Regions from separate parts of the Kocuria flava genome, predicted to be linked through region 2. Evidence: riboswitches for the same ligand, from Rfam matches in the RefSeq annotation. Region 2 holds a riboswitch; the other holds the start of a gene.
What was found. Region 2 has a riboswitch for S-adenosylmethionine ahead of AS188_RS00495 (MFS transporter). Riboswitches for the same ligand answer to the same signal wherever they lie in the genome.

Region 1 (7,583 bases), 1.7 Mb from region 2:
GGCCGTCCCGCTGGGCCTGGTCCCGCTGCGGCGCACCGCGGCCCTCGTGCGCCTGGCCCGGCCCCTGGCCGCGGACCACCCCATGGTCGTCGCCGCCGGGGACGCCTGGTACTACCGCCGTGCCGGGGCGGGGGCGCTGGTCTCCCCGGCCGAGGCCGTGCCCAGCGAGCCGTGCGACGCCCGCCCCGTCGCCGCGGACGTCGACGCGCTCGTGGCCCGCCTCAACGAGCTGACGTGCCTGGGGATCACCGGGGTCGAGCGGGCCTGGACCGGGCTGCGCACCGAGGCCGCCGACGGGGTGCCCGTGTGCGGGCCGGACCCGGAGGTGCCCGGGCTGCTGTGGCTGGCCGGGCAGTCCGGCTACGGCTTCCAGACGAGCACGGCGATGGCCCGCGCGGCCGCCGACCTGCTGCTCGAGGGCGCGGTCGGCCCGTGGTGCACCCCCGCCACGGTCGCCGCCCTGGACCCGGCCCGTCTGCGCGGCTGAGCCCGGACCGCGGCCGGGGCCCCGTCCGGACCCCGGCCGCCTGCGCGGGAGGAGCACGGCGCCCGGCCCGCGCGGGGCGGTCCCGGCAGCCGGCCCGGGACGCACGCCCGCGCCCGGGGGCTCAGGCGCCGGCCAGGCCCATCTGGTCGAGCACCCACGCGTACTCCCAGGCGGTGTCGCGCCACTGCGCGTACCGGCCCGAGGCCCCGCCGTGGCCGCCGGCCATCTCGCAGCGCAGCAGCACCGGGTGCCCGGAGGTCGAGCGCTCGCGCAGGGCCGCGACCCACTTGGCCGGCTCGACGTAGAGCACCCGGGTGTCGTGCAGGCTCGTGACCGCGAGCACCGGGGGATAGGGCCGGGCCCCGACGTTCTCGTAGGGGGAGTACTCGCGCATGTACCGGTAGACGTGCGGGTCCTCGATGGGGTTGCCCCACTCCTCCCACTCCAGGGCCGTCAACGGCAGCGAGGGGTCCAGGATCGAGGTCAGCGGGTCCACGAACGGCACCGCCGCGAGGGCCCCGCAGTACTTCTCCGGGGCGAGGTTGAGCACCGCGCCCACGAGCAGGCCCCCGGCCGAGCCGCCCATCACGAGGATCCGCCGCTCGTCCACGTCCGGGCGGGCGGCCAGGTGGTCGGTGACGGCCACGAAGTCCGTGAACGTGTTGGCCTTGTGCAGCTTCTTCCCGTGCTCGTACCACGACCGGCCCAGCTCCCCGCCGCCGCGCACGTGCGCGACCGCCCACACCACGCCGCGGTCCAGCAGGGACAGCCGCGAGACGGAGAAGGCCGGGTCCGTGCTGTGCTCGTAGGAGCCGTAGGCGTACTGCAGCACCGGCGCGGGCACCGAGGGGTCGAGGTCGGCGCGCCGGACCAGCGAGACGGGGATGCGCGTGCCGTCGGCGGCGGTGGCCCAGTCGCGCTCCACGGTGTAGTCGGCCGGGTCGTAGCCGCCGAGCACCGTCGCCTCGCGGCGCAGCAGCGGCTCGGCCGGCAGGGCGTCGTCGTCGCCGGTGGCCCCGGCCGCGAAGACGTCGTAGACGCGCGGCGGGGTGGTGAAGGAGGTGTAGGACAGCCGCACCACGGGGGCGTCGAACTCCGCGGCCGCGACGGTAGCGGTGTAGAGCTCCTCCCCGAAGGCCGGCTCGACGGCGGCCGCGGCCGGGTCCGCCGCGAGCGCGGCCAGCGGCACGAGCCGGACCCGCAGCGTGGTCCCCGCGCGCACGGAGACCACCAGGTGCCCGGCGGTGACGGCGCAGCCGTGCACGCGCTCGCCGGGCACGGCGGGCACGACGTCGCGCAGCGCCACCTGCGCCACCGGCCGGCCCAGGTCGGCGGGGTCCATCAGCGAGACCCGGGAGTCGGGGGCCTCGTGGTCGTGGGTGAGCAGGATCTGCTCGCGCCCCCCGAGCAGGAACGGCTCGGCCTCGTAGAGCACCCGGTCGGTGCGCGGGAGCACGACCCGCGGCTCGGCGCCGGGGTCGTCGGCGGGCAGCAGGCGCACCTCGGAGTACTCCGAGCAGGCGGCCTCGAGCAGGATCCACCGCCGGTCGGCGGAGAGCCCGGCGCCCAGCCACAGGCCGGGGTCGTCCTCCTGCGCCACCACGACGTCCTCGGCCACCGGGGTGCCCAGCTCGTGGCGGCGCACCTGGTGGGGCCGCCAGGCGTCGTCGACCACCGTGTAGTAGACGCTCCGGGCGTCGGGGGAGAGGAACGCCCCGTAGAAGACGCCGGGGATCTCGTCCGCGAGCACGGCGCCGGTGACGAGGTCCTTCACGCGCAGCACGAAGCGCTCGTCGCCGGTGGTGTCCTCGGCCCACGCGAGCAGGCTCCCGTCCTCGGCGACGTCGAAGGAGCCCAGGGCGTAGAAGGAGTGCTTCGCGGCCTCGGCGTCGGCGTCCAGGAGCACCTGTTCCCCGGGCATGGGGGTGCCGGGCTCGACCACGGGCGGGGTCCAGTCGGCGAGAAGATCCCCGGTCGTGGCGGCGGGCACCCGGCAGAAGGACTGGTGGGCCCCGCCCTCCACGGTGCGGGCGAAGTACCACCAGTCCCCGCGCCGCTCGGGCACGGAGAGGTCGGTCTCCCGGGTGCGGGCGCGGATCTCCTCGTAGACCGTCTCCCGCAGCGGCCCCAGGTGGGCGGTGGAGGCCTCCGCGTAGTCGTTCTCCGCCCCGAGGTGGGCCAGCACCTCGGGGGACTCCTTCTCGCGCAGCCACTCGTAGGGGTCCTCGAAGAGGTGGCCGTGGAAGGCGCGCTGGGCGGGGCGGCGGTCGATCCGTGGGGGCTGGACAGTCATGGGGCCATCCTAGGGATCCGCGGACGACGGGCGGGACACCCCGTGGGACGGGGGAGCCGGGGACGGGACACCTCCGCGGGGCGGGGGAGCCGGGGCGCGGGCACCGGGACGGCGACGGGACGGCGGCGGGCCGGACGGGAGCCGGAGCGGGGGCGTCCCGCAGGGCGCCGGGGAACCGGGGCCGGGGAGCGGCGGGACCGATAATGGGCCGATGAGCACCCCCGCCGTCCCCGACCCGCCCGCGACCCCCGGCCGCGCCGCCCCCGTGCTGGGCTCGGCCCGCGCCGACCTGTGGACCCAGGTCCTGCTCGTGCTCGGCGTCTCCCTGGGGGCCTCCGCCGTCTACGCCGTGCTCTCCCTGGCCGAGCAACTCGCCCGGGGGCCCCTGGCCGAGGCGCAGGCGACCCTCAACCCGGCGCTGAGCCCCCTGCCGCTGCTGGACCTCGCCCGCCAGCTCGCCGGCATCGGCCTGGACCTCGTGCCGGTGCTGCTCGCGCTGTACCTGCTCGCCGGCTCCGCCGCGGCCCTGCCGGCCGTGCTGCGCCGGATCGGCCTCGACGCCCGCATGCCCTGGCCGGACCTGGGCCTGGGCGCGGTGCTCTTCCTGCTCATGGGCCTGGGCACCCTGGCCCTGTACGCGGCCGGGCGGGCCCTGGGCCTGACCGCCGCGGTCAGCACCTCGGGGCTGGGGGAGCACTGGTGGACGGTGCCGGTGCTGCTGGCCTCGGCGCTGCGCCACGCGCTGGTCGAGGAGGTCGTCGTCGTCGCCTTCCTCGCCGACCGGCTCACCCGGCTGGGCTGGCGCTGGCCCGCGGTGCTCGCCGCGACCGCCGTGTTCCGCGGGCTCTACCACGTCTACCAGGGCGTCGGCCCGTTCCTGGGCAACGTGGTCATGGGCCTGGTCTTCGCCGAGCTCTACCGGCGCACGGGCCGGGTCATGCCGCTCGTGGTGGCGCACTTCCTGCTCGACGCCGTCGGCTTCCTCGGCAGCGCCTGGCTGCTGGGCTGAGCCCCCGGGCCCGGCGGGACGCGGTACGGCGGCCCGCAGGACGGCGCGAGGGGCGGCGTCCGGCGGCTCCCGGGAGGGGAGAACCACCGAACGCCGCCCCTCGTGGTCCGGGCGGGCGGTGCCTCAGATGGTCACGGCCCCGTCGGGGGTCGTGAACGTCACCTCGAGCAGCCCCGGCGTGCCCTCCGGGTAGCGCCACTCGACCTCGAGGTCCTCGAGCACCTCCTCGACCGGCGCGCCCAGCCAGTCGGTGACCCGCTCCGGGGAGCCCGCGATGGACATCCCGTGCAGGCCCACGTCCGTGATCCGCGCCTGCGAGGGGTGCATCTCGGGGGCGGAGTCGAAGTGCACCATGAACGGCAGCTGCGGGTCCGCGATGAGACCCTTGACGCCGATCTGGTGCCACTGCAGGCACCGGCCGTCCGGGAACACCCGGTGGCCCGGCACCGCCTCGCGCCCCAGGCGCCGCTCGAACGGGGCCAGGTCCTCGACCTCCACGACCCAGCCCAGCCAGCCGCCGCCGGCGGCGGAGCGGGCCCGCACGGCCTGCCCGTAGGGCGCCTTCTCGGCCGCGGGGTGCTGGAGCACCTCGACGACCTCCACGTACTGGTGGTTGGTCAGCGGCAGGATCATGTTGCGGGTGCCGAAGCGCGGGTGCACCCCGCCCTTGACCGGCTCGATGCCCAGCCGGTCGGCGATGCGCTCCGTGGTGGCCTCGAGGCCCTCGGGGCGGCAGGCGTAGGACACGTGGTCGACTCTCATGGGCACATCGTGGCACCCTGTGAGATTCGTCTCCAAATCGGCTCGTCCCGCCCCGACACGGGCCCGCCCGGGCCGCACCGCGCACCGGCGCAGCACCGCCTCCCGGGCCGGTGCACGATCCTGCCCGGCCCGGTGCGCGCAGCGTCCGGGGCCGCCGCGCGGGCCCCGTCGGGCGGCCCCGGCTTGACGCCGCGTTCCCGGACTCAAGAGAATGAGCCGCAGGTCATGAGCGCCAGCACCGAGCCCCAGCTAGCTGGCCGGCAACCCTCCACCGCGGTGGGGTGCCCTGGGTGAAGACCAGGCTCCTCGCGCCCGGCGAGCGAGCAAGCGCGGGTCCTCGGTGCCCGGCCGCAGCCGGCCGCACCGCTCCGGCCGGACACCGGACCCCTGACCATCCGCAAGGAGCTCACGGCATGTCCGAGTCCCCCCGCACCACCACCGACGAGCGGCCCACGCCCGAGAACCCGGGCGGCTGGTCCTTCGAGACCCGGCAGATCCACGCCGGCCAGAGCCCCGACCCGGTCACCGGCTCGCGCGCGCTGCCGATCCACCAGACCACCTCGTTCGTCTTCCCGGACGCGCAGGCCGCCGCGGACCGCTTCGCGCTCGCCGAGCTCGGCCCCATCTACACCCGGATCGGCAACCCGACCACCGAGGTCGTCGAGAACCGGATCACCGCCCTCGAGGGCGGGGTGGGCGCGCTGATGCTCAGCGCCGGCCAGTCCGCCACGAGCTTCGCGGTGCTCAACCTCGCCGGGGCCGGCGACCACGTCGTGGCCAGCCCGAGCCTCTACGGCGGGACGTTCAACCTCTTCAAGTACACCCTGCCGAAGCTGGGCATCGAGACCACGTTCGTCGAGGACCCGGACGACCCCGAGGCGTGGCGGCGGGCCGTGCGGCCCACCACGAAGGCCTTCTTCGCCGAGTCGATCCCCAACCCGCGCAACGACGTGCTCGACATCGAGACGGTCGCGGGCCTCGCCCACGACGCCGGGGTCCCGCTGATCGTGGACAACACCGTGGCCACCCCCTACCTGGTGCGGCCCTTCGAGTGGGGCGCCGACGTCGTCGTGCACTCCGCGACCAAGTTCCTCGGCGGCCACGGCACCGCGATCGGCGGGGTGATCGTCGACGCCGGGCGCTTCGACTACGGCCGCGACCCCGAGCGCTTCCCCGGGTTCAACCAGCCGGACGAGTCCTACGGCGGGCTCGTCTACGCCGAGACCCTCGGCGCGGACGGCCCGTTCGGCGTCAACCTCTCCTACATCCTCAAGGCCCGGGTGCAGCTGCTGCGCGACCTCGGCTCCTCGATCTCCCCGTTCAACGCGTTCCTCATCGAGCAGGGCACCGAGACGCTGTCCCTGCGCATGGAGCGCCACGTGGCCAACGCCGAGGCGGTCGCCCGGTGGCTCGAGGCCCGCGACGACGTCCGCTCCGTCTCCTACGCCGGGCTGGCCTCCTCACCGTGGCACGCCCGCGCCCGCAAGTACGCCCCGCGCGGGGCCGGGTCGATCGTGGGCTTCGTGCTCGACGGCGGGCGGGAGGCCGGCTCCGCGTTCGTCGACGGGCTCACGCTGCACTCCAACGTCGCCAACATCGGCGACGTCCGCTCGCTGGTGATCCACCCCGCCTCGACCACCCACAGCCAGCTGCTGCCCGAGGAGCAGCTGGCCGCCGGGGTCGAGCCCGGCTTCGTGCGCCTGTCCGTGGGCCTGGAGCACGTCGAGGACATCCTCGCCGACCTCGAGCAAGGCTTCGCCGCCGCCGCGGCCCGCGGGGGCGCGGCATGACGGTGGTCCTGCCGCGCGGCGCGGCCGCCCCCGGACCGGTCCGCGAGGACGGGGTGCTGCGCCACGCCGAGATCGGCACGCTGGAGCTCGAGTCCGGGTTCCGGCTGCCCGGGGTGCGCCTGGCCTACGAGACGTGGGGCACCCTGGCCCCGGACGGCTCCAACGCCGTGCTGGTCGAGCACGCCCTCACCGGCGACACCCACGTGGCCTCCGGCCGCGCCCGTCCCGGCGCCCCCGCGGACGAGCAGCGCGCCGCCGAGGCCGGCGGCTGGTGGGAGGGCCTCGTCGGTCCCGGTGCGGCGATCGACACCGACCGGTGGTTCGTGGTCTGCGCCAACATCGTCGGCGGCTGCTACGGCTCCACCGGCCCCGCCAGCCCGGCCCCGCCCGAGGTGGACCCCGAGGGGCGGCCGTGGGGCTCGCGCTTCCCCATGATCACGATCCGCGACGCCGTGCGCGCCGAGGAGGCCCTCGCCGACGCCCTGGGCGTCGGCGCGTGGCGGCTGGTGATCGGCGGGTCGATGGGCGGGGCCCGGGCCCTGGAGTGGGCCGTCACCGTCCCCGACCGGGTGCGCGCCTGCGCCGTGATCGCCGCGTGCGCCCAGTCCAGCGCCGAGCAGATCGCCTGGGGGCAGGCGCAGAACCTGGCCATCCGCCAGGACCCGGACTTCCGCGGCGGCGACTACTACGACGGCCCCGCCCCCGTGGCCGGCCTCGGCCTGGCCCGGCGGATCGCCCACGTCACCTACCGCTCCGCCGCGGAGCTGCACCACCGCTTCGGGCGCACCCCGCAGGGGGAGCGGGACGTGATCGGCGCCCGCCCGGCCGAACGAGGCCGCTACCAGGTGGAGAGCTACCTCGACCACCAGGCCTCCAAGCTCGCCGGGCGCTTCGACGCCAACTCCTACCTCGTGGTCAACGAGGCCCTGATGTCCCACGACGTCGCCCGCGGCCGCGGCACCCTCGAGGAGGCGCTGGCCCGCGCCTCGTGCGAGTGGCTCGTGGCCGCGGTGGACTCCGACCGGCTCTACCTGCCGCACGAGTCCGACGTCCTGGCCGCGGCCCTGCCGGGGGAGGTGCGCCGGCGCACCCTCACCTCGCCCTCCGGTCACGACGGGTTCCTCATCGAGGGCCCCCAGCTCGGGAAGCTGCTCGTGGAGACCGTCCTGCGGGAGGACTGAGCCGTCCGCGGCGGGTGGCACACTGGGGACCATGACCGACGCCCCCGCCGATCCCACGACC
Region 2 (7,583 bases):
CCTGGAGGACACCGGCCGGGCCCGGCGCGGCTACTTCGTCGAGGGCCTCGGCGCCGCCCAGTTCGCCCAGCCGGCCACGGTCGACCACCTGCGCGGGTTCAGCACCGACGACCAGGTCCGCCCGGAGGAGCCGGTGGTCCTCGCCCTGGCCGCGACCGACCCCGCCAACCCGTACGGGGCTGCCCTGGAGTGGCCGCAGCCGGTGGCCGCCCCCGCCCCGGACGGGGGTGCGGCGGCCCCGGGGCGGCACCGGCCCGGGCGCAAGGCCGGCGCCGTCGTCGTGCTCGTCGACGGGACGCTGGTCCTCTACGTCGAGCGCGGCGGGCGCACGGTGCTCGTCTTCGACGACGACGCCGCGGCCGTGGCCGCCGCCGGTCCCGCGGTGGCCGAGACGGTCCGGCGCGGGGCCGTGGACAAGCTCACCGTGGAGAAGGTCAACGGCGCGGAGGTCCTCGGCCCCGGCCCCCTCGAGACCGCCGTGCGCGAGGCCCTGCTGGCCGGCGGGTTCTACTCGACCCCGCGCGGGCTGCGGATGCGCCGGTGAGCGCGCCGCGGCCCGGGCCCCGCCCCGGAGGAGGACCCCGTGCCCGAGGGTGACACCGTCTACCGCCAGGCCGCGCTGCTGCGCCGCGCCCTCGCCGGGCAGGTGCTCGTGCGCAGCGACCTGCGCTTCCCGTCGATCGCGACCGCCGACCTCTCCGGCCGGACCGTCACCGAGGTCGTGCCCCGCGGCAAGCACCTGCTGGTGCGCACCGACGGCGGCCCGGAGGGGCTGACCCCGCTGAGCCTGCACTCGCACCTGCTCATGGAGGGCATGTGGCACGTCTACCCGCGCGGGGCGCGGTGGCGGCGGCCCGGCCACCAGGCCCGGGCGGTCCTGGAGACGGCCCGGGCCCAGGCGGTCGGCTTCGACCTCGGGATGCTCGACCTCGTCCCCACCGCCGGGGAGGACGAGGTCGTGGGCCACCTCGGCCCGGACCTGCTGGGCCCCGACTGGGACCGGGCCGCGGCCCTCGGCCGGCTGGCGGCGGTGCCGGGGCGGCGCATCGGGGCGGCGCTGATGGACCAGCGCAACCTCGCTGGGATCGGCAACGTCTACCGCAACGAGGTGCTCTTCCTCGGCCGGGTCCACCCCTTCACCGCGGTCGCCGACGTCCCGGACCCCGGGGCGCTCGTGGACCTCGCGCACCGGCTGCTGCACGTCAACCGCGACCGCTCCCAGCGCTCCACCGTGGGCGGCCCGGCCCGGCGCGGGGAGCAGTTCTGGGTCTACGGCCGGGGCCGGCAGCCCTGCCGCCGCTGCGGGGCGAGGATCACGGAGGCCCGCATCGACGACGCCGAGCTCGGACCCGGCCGCCCCGGCCCCGGCCCGCCCCGCGACCGGGCCGTGTGGTTCTGCGAGCGCTGCCAGCCCCGGGCCTGACCGCCGGGGCGGGCGAGGTCTTATCCTGGGAGCGCCGCAGCCGCGGCACCGACCACGAGGAGACCACCATCGACACCACTGTGCTCGACACCGCCTACTTCCCGGCCCCCGAGGACGGGACGGACGGCGACGAGTTCCGCAGCGCCTCGCGCGCGTCCGCGGCGGCGCTGGAGCAGCGCGAGGACGTCGTGCGCTACAAGGGCCGCTTCGCCCTGCGGATCACCGACCGGACCCCGTACGAGGTCATGGTCGAGAACCTGCTGTTCCTGCGCGGCGTGCTCGACGCCGCCGGGATCGACCACCTGCTGGTGCGCGGCAACGACGAGCGGCCCGTGGTCGCCGTCGACCTGCGCGAGCGCACCCGCCTGCGGGAGGCGCTGGTCGCCGCGGCGGAGGGCGAGCCGTACTACGTCAAGCCCATGGACACCAAGAAGAAGACCTCCGAGCTGCTCGCCGACGGGGAGCTCTCCCACCGCCGCAACGCCCGGGTCTTCCGCCTCTACCGGCCGCACTACGCCAAGCGCTCCCGCCTCTACTACGGGGCGGCGACCGGCGTGCAGATCGAGCTGTGGGAGTTCGGCCGGGACGAGATCCGCCTGCCCGTGGAGAACTCCCTGACCCGCCGCAGCGTCTCCCGCGCCGAGGCCGTGCGCGGGACCGTGGAGCGCTTCGGGCTGCAGTGGGCCACGATCGAGAACATGTTCGCCGACCACGCGAGCGACATCGACTTCGAGATCGACATGGTCTTCTCGTGGGTCGACGGCTCCGACCCCGAGTACCGGCGGGTGCGGGCCTCCTACATGGAGGACGCGGTCGTGGGCGAGGGCGACGACCACGAGGCCCGCTTCCGGCAGGTCGACGAGCTGAAGTACGCGCTGCGCTCGGTGCACATGTTCGCCCCCTGGGTGCGGACCATCTGGATCGCCACCGACTCGGCGCCCCCGGCCTGGCTGGCCGAGCACCCGCGGGTGCGGATCGTGCGCAGCGAGGAGTTCTTCGAGGACACCTCCGTGCTGCCGATCTACAACTCGCAGGCGGTGGAGGCGCAGCTGCACCGGATCGAGGGGCTCGCCGAGCACTTCCTGTACTCCAACGACGACATGTTCTTCGGCCGCCAGATCGGCCCGTCGCTGTTCTTCTCCCCGGGCGGGGTCACGAAGTTCGTGGAGGCCTCCACCCGCATCGGCCTGGGCGAGGGCCACCCCGAGCGCTCCGGGTTCGAGAACGCGGCCCGGGTCAACCGGAAGCTGCTGTGGGAGCGCTTCGGGCGGATCACCACCCGCCACCTCGAGCACTGCGCCGCGCCGCTGCGCCGCAGCGTGGTCACCGAGCTCGAGCAGGAGTTCCCGGAGGAGTTCCGGCGCACGGCCGCCAGCCGGTTCCGCGCCGCGGGCAACATCTCCGTGACGAACTCGCTCTACCACTACTACGCGCTGCTCGCCGGGCGGGCCGTGACCCAGGACACCGCCCGCACCGCGTACGTGGACACCACGACCGAGGCCGGCCTGCAGCGGATGGAACGGCTGCTGGCCAAGCGCGGGCTCGACATGTTCTGCCTCAACGACGGCAGCTTCCCCGAGGTCCCCGCCGCCGAGCGCGCCGAGCGGATGCGCGAGTTCCTGGAGCGCTACTTCCCCGTGCCCGCGCCCTGGGAGAAGTAGCCCGGCTCCCCGCCGCGGCAGGGCGCCGGTGCCCCGCGGGGGCAGGAGCGGGCCTCCCGGCCGGGGACCGGTGCGGGCTCCGGACGCAAGTGTGACGTCATGACGGGCCGGGCCGTGACACGTCGTCGCACGGCTGGGCGCGGGGCGGGCCCGGCCCCTAGCGTCGTCCCCGAGAATCATGAGCTCCGGTGCGAAGCCCTGGCTGGCCGGACGGCAACCCTCGACGCTGTAGCGGGGTGCCCCAGGTGAGGATTCGGCCCGTGTCACCACCGCGCGGGTAAGTACGGCGTCTCGTGCGAGCCGCCCGCCCCCAGGGAGATCCCATGACCGTGCCGCGCCCCGTCGCGCCGTCCCCGCCCGCGCCCCACGGCTCCACCTCGGTGGGCCGGTCGCTGCTGCGCAAGAAGCGGGTGCTGTCCTCCGCCTTCGTCGGCACCACCATCGAGTGGTACGACTTCTACCTCTACGGCACCGCCGCCGCGCTGGTGTTCAACAAGCAGTTCTTCCCCTCCGACTCGGAGCTGGGCTCGCTGCTGGCCTCGTTCGCGACCTTCGCCATCGCGTTCTTCGTCCGGCCCCTCGGCGGGATCGTCGCCGGCCACCTGGGCGACCGGATCGGGCGCAAGGCGCTGCTAGTGGCCTCGCTGCTGACCATGGGCGTGGCCTCGACCCTGATCGGCGCCCTGCCCACGTTCGCGACCGCCGGCTGGTTCGCCGTGGCCGCCCTCGTGACCCTGCGCCTGCTGCAGGGGCTCTCCGCCGGCGCCGAGTGGGGCGGGTCCGCCCTGCTGTCGGTCGAGCACGCCCCCGCGTCCCGCCGGGGCCTGTTCGGCAGCTTCACCCAGATCGGCTCGGCCGCCGGGATGCTGCTGGCCACCGGCGCCTTCGCCCTGGTGCAGCTGCTGCTGACGGACGAGCAGTTCCAGGCCTTCGGCTGGCGGCTGCCCTTCCTCGCCAGCGCCCTGCTCGTGGCGATCGGGCTGCTCATCCGCCTCGGGGTGGACGACGCCGAGGAGTTCCGCGAGCTGCGCGCCCGCGACGAGGTGGCCACCTCGCCCGTGCGCCAGGTGCTGCGCGAGGGCCGCCGCGGGGTGCTCGTGACCATCGGGCTGCGCACCGTCCAGCCCGCCCTGTACTCCGTGCTCACCGTCTACACCCTCACCTACCTCGCCGACCGGCGCGGGGACTCCTCCGCGGGGCTGATCGCGATCCTCGTCGCCTCGGCCGTGGGCCTGGCCTCGGGACCGTTCTGGGGCTGGCTCTCGGACCGGTGGGGCCGGCGCCGGCTCGCGGTGGTCTCCGCCGCGGCGACCGCCGTGCTGATCTGGCCCTACTTCCTGTTCCTGGACCTCGGCCCGCTCGTGCTGCTGCCCCTGGTGTACCTGGTGGTCATGAACTGGCTGCACGACTCGATCTACGGCCCGCAGGCGGCGTGGTTCGCCGAGCAGTTCCCGGTGCACCTGCGCTACAGCGGGGTCTCCCTGGGCTACCAGGTCGGCACGATCGTCTCCGGCGGGATGACCCCGTTCATCGCCGCGGCCCTGCTGGCCCTCGGCGGCGGCAGCCCGTGGCTGATCTGCGCCTACGTGGGCGTGCTCGCCGCGCTGAGCGTCGTCGCGGCCCTGGCCGCGGCCGACCCGGTGACGGACCCGGCGTCCGCGCCGGGGCCCGAGCCGGTGTCCGCGACGGGGTCGGGCCCCGCCCCCGACGCCCCCGCGGCCGGGACCCCCGCCGGCCGCACCGCCCCCGGGGCCGCCGGCGGTCCCGGACGACCCGAGGAGGCCGCCGATGCCCTCGTCTGAGCCCCGCCCCCTGCTCCTGAACGCCTTCGAGATGGCCGTGCCCGTGCACCAGTCCCCCGGGCTGTGGCGCCACCCCGAGGACCGCTCCCGGGACTACACCTCCCTCGCGCACTGGACCCGGCTCGCGCGCACGCTCGAGGACGGCGGGTTCCACGGGATCTTCTTCGCCGACGTCCTGGGCCAGTACGACGTCCACGGCGGCAGCGGGGACGCCGCGGCCCGCGGCGGGGTGCAGTTCCCGATGCTCGACCCCCTCCTGCTCGTGCCGGCCCTCGCGGCCGTCACCGAGCGGATCGGCTTCGGCGTGACCGCCTCGGTCAGCTACGAGCACCCGTACGCCCTCGCCCGGCGGCTGAGCACCCTGGACCACCTCACCGGCGGGCGGGTGGCGTGGAACATCGTCACCTCCTACCAGGACTCCGCCGCCCGCAACCTCGGCCAGGACCGCCAGGTGCCCCACGACGAGCGCTACGACCGGGCCGAGGAGTACCTCGACGTGGTCTACCGGCTGTGGGAGTCCTCCTTCGACGACGACGCCGTGGTCGCCGACCCCGCCGCCGGCGTCTACGTGGACCCCTCCCGGGTGCGGGGCATCGGCCACGAGGGCGAGCGCTTCAGCGTCCCGGGCCCCGCCCTCGTGGAGCCCTCGCCGCAGCGCACCCCGCTGCTCTTCCAGGCGGGGGCCTCGACCCGGGGCCGGGCCTTCGCCGCCAAGCACGCCGAGGCCGTGTTCTTCAGCGGCCCCACCGCCGAGCAGACGGCCGGGTGGGTGCGGGCCGTGCGGGCGGAGGCCGCCGGCCGGGGCCGGGACCCGCGGCGGGTGAAGGTCTTCTCCAACGTCAACGTCGTCGTCGCGGACACCGACGCCGAGGCCCTGTCCCGGCTCGAGGACTACCGCCGCCACGTGGACGTCGAGGCGGCCCTGGCGCTGTTCGCCGGCTGGACGGGGGTGGACCTCTCCGGGGCCGACCCGGACGCGCCGCTGGAGTACGTGACCACGGACGGCAACCGGTCGGCCCTGGCCTCGTTCACCACGCTGGACCCGGACCGGGTGTGGACCCCGCGGCTGCTGGCCGAGTTCGTGAGCATCGGCGGGCGCGGGCCCGTGCTGGCCGGCTCCCCCGCCACGGTCGCCGACGGGCTGGAGCGGTGGGCGCGGGTGGCCGACGTCGACGGCTTCAACGTCAACGCCGCCGTGCGGCCGGGCGACTTCGAGCGCTTCGCCCGCCTGGTCAGCCCGGAGCTGCGCCGCCGCGGCCTGCTGGAGGAGCCCGCCCCGGGGGCCACGCTGCGCGAGACGGTGCTGGGCGAGGGGCCGCGGCTGGCCCCCGACCACTACGGCGCCGGGTTCCGCCCGGTGCCCGCGGCGCGCTAGCGCACCCGCAACGGGCCCGGCCGAGCGCGTCCAGCACGAACGCCGCCGACTCCTCGGTGGCGTTGGGGCCCATGAGCCCGATCCGCCACACGCTCGAGGCGTGCTCCTTGACCCCGGCGCCGATCTCGAGGGAGAAGTGCTCGAGCAGGTGGGCGCGCACGCGCGCGGAGTCCACGCCCTCGGGCACCTTCACCGTGGTCAGCTGCGGCAGCCGGGCGCCCTCGGCGGCGAAGAGCTCCAGGCCCATCTCCTGAAGCCCGGCCTGGAGGGTCTCGCCCGCGCGCCGGTGGCGGTCCCGGACCGCCTCGAGGCCCTCGTCGAGGATCCGCTCGAGGGCGGCGTCGAGGGAGGCGATCATCGCGGTCGGGGCGGTGTGGTGGTAGGTCCGGGCCCGGCCCTGGGCCTCCCCCACGTAGCCGCCGAGCATCCCCAGGTCCAGGTACCAGGAGCGGGGGTGCGGCACGCGCCGGTCGAAGGCCTCGTCCGAGATCGTGAACGGCGCCAGGCCGGGGGCCACGCCCAGGCACTTCTGGGTGCCGGCGTAGCCGATGTCCACGCCCCAGTCGTCGGCGCGCAGCTCGCTGCCGCCGATCGAGGTGACGGCGTCCACGAGCAGCAGCGCGTCCCCCTTGAGCTCGCCCAGGGCGGCGATGTCCGAGCGGACGCCGGTGGAGGTCTCGGCGTGGACGGCGGCGATGACCTTGGGGGCGGGGTGGGCCTCGGCGACCCGCTGCGGGTCCACCGGCTGCCCGTAGGGGAAGTCCACGCGCACGACCTCGGCGCCGCAGCGGGCCGCGACGTCGCACATGCGCTCGCCGAAGAGGCCGTTGACGGCCACGACGACGACGTCGCCCTCCGCCACGGTGTTGACGAAGGCGGCCTCCATCCCGGCCGAGCCGGTGGCGCTCAGCGGCAGCGTCCGCCGGTTGGCGGTGCCCCAGACCTGGCGCAGGCCCTCGCAGGCGCGGTCCATGATCTCCAGGAACGCCGGGTCGAGGTGGCCCAGCAGGGGCCGGGCCAGGGCCTCGGTGGCCTCGGGGTAGGGGTTGGACGGGCCGGGGCCGAACAGGCGGCGCTCGAGCACGCCGGTGGTCCGCTCCGCACGGGTCAGGGTCACGCTGGTCTCCTCGGGTCGGTGGATCGGTCGTCCCGCCAGCCTAGCCGGGGCGGGAGGCGGGGAGCCGGTCTCAGCCCACGAGCCGGCGGGCGGCCGCGGTGTGGGCGGCGATCAGCTCCTCGAGGTCCAGGCCCTCGATCCGCCCGTCCGTCACGAGCCACCGCCCGCCGACCATGACCCGGTCGGCCCGGTCGGCCCCGCACAG

Region 1: another riboswitch for S-adenosylmethionine. It lies ahead of AS188_RS08140 (bifunctional o-acetylhomoserine/o-acetylserine sulfhydrylase); the one in region 2 lies ahead of AS188_RS00495 (MFS transporter).

What each region holds. Positions count from the first base shown of each region.
Region 1 covers NZ_CP013254.1:1,825,713-1,833,295, forward strand. Annotated here, with positions in the region: gene AS188_RS08120 (NAD(P)/FAD-dependent oxidoreductase) at 1-487, shown strand, start outside; gene AS188_RS08125 (S9 family peptidase) at 609-2,780, opposite strand; gene AS188_RS08130 (CPBP family intramembrane glutamic endopeptidase) at 2,992-3,789, shown strand; gene AS188_RS08135 (VOC family protein) at 3,913-4,551, opposite strand; SAM riboswitch class IV at 4,773-4,887, shown strand; gene AS188_RS08140 (bifunctional o-acetylhomoserine/o-acetylserine sulfhydrylase) at 4,965-6,341, shown strand; gene metX (homoserine O-acetyltransferase MetX) at 6,338-7,522, shown strand; gene AS188_RS08150 (alpha/beta hydrolase) at 7,554-7,583, shown strand, end outside.
Region 2 covers NZ_CP013254.1:107,451-115,033, forward strand. Annotated here, with positions in the region: gene AS188_RS00480 (Lhr family ATP-dependent helicase) at 1-544, shown strand, start outside; gene AS188_RS00485 (DNA-formamidopyrimidine glycosylase family protein) at 584-1,423, shown strand; gene AS188_RS00490 (stealth family protein) at 1,669-3,084, shown strand; SAM riboswitch class IV at 3,259-3,374, shown strand; gene AS188_RS00495 (MFS transporter) at 3,408-4,886, shown strand; partial or broken gene AS188_RS00500 (LLM class flavin-dependent oxidoreductase) at 4,918-6,123, shown strand; gene AS188_RS00505 (pyridoxal-phosphate-dependent aminotransferase family protein) at 6,119-7,378, opposite strand; gene AS188_RS00510 (8-oxoguanine deaminase) at 7,449-7,583, opposite strand, start outside.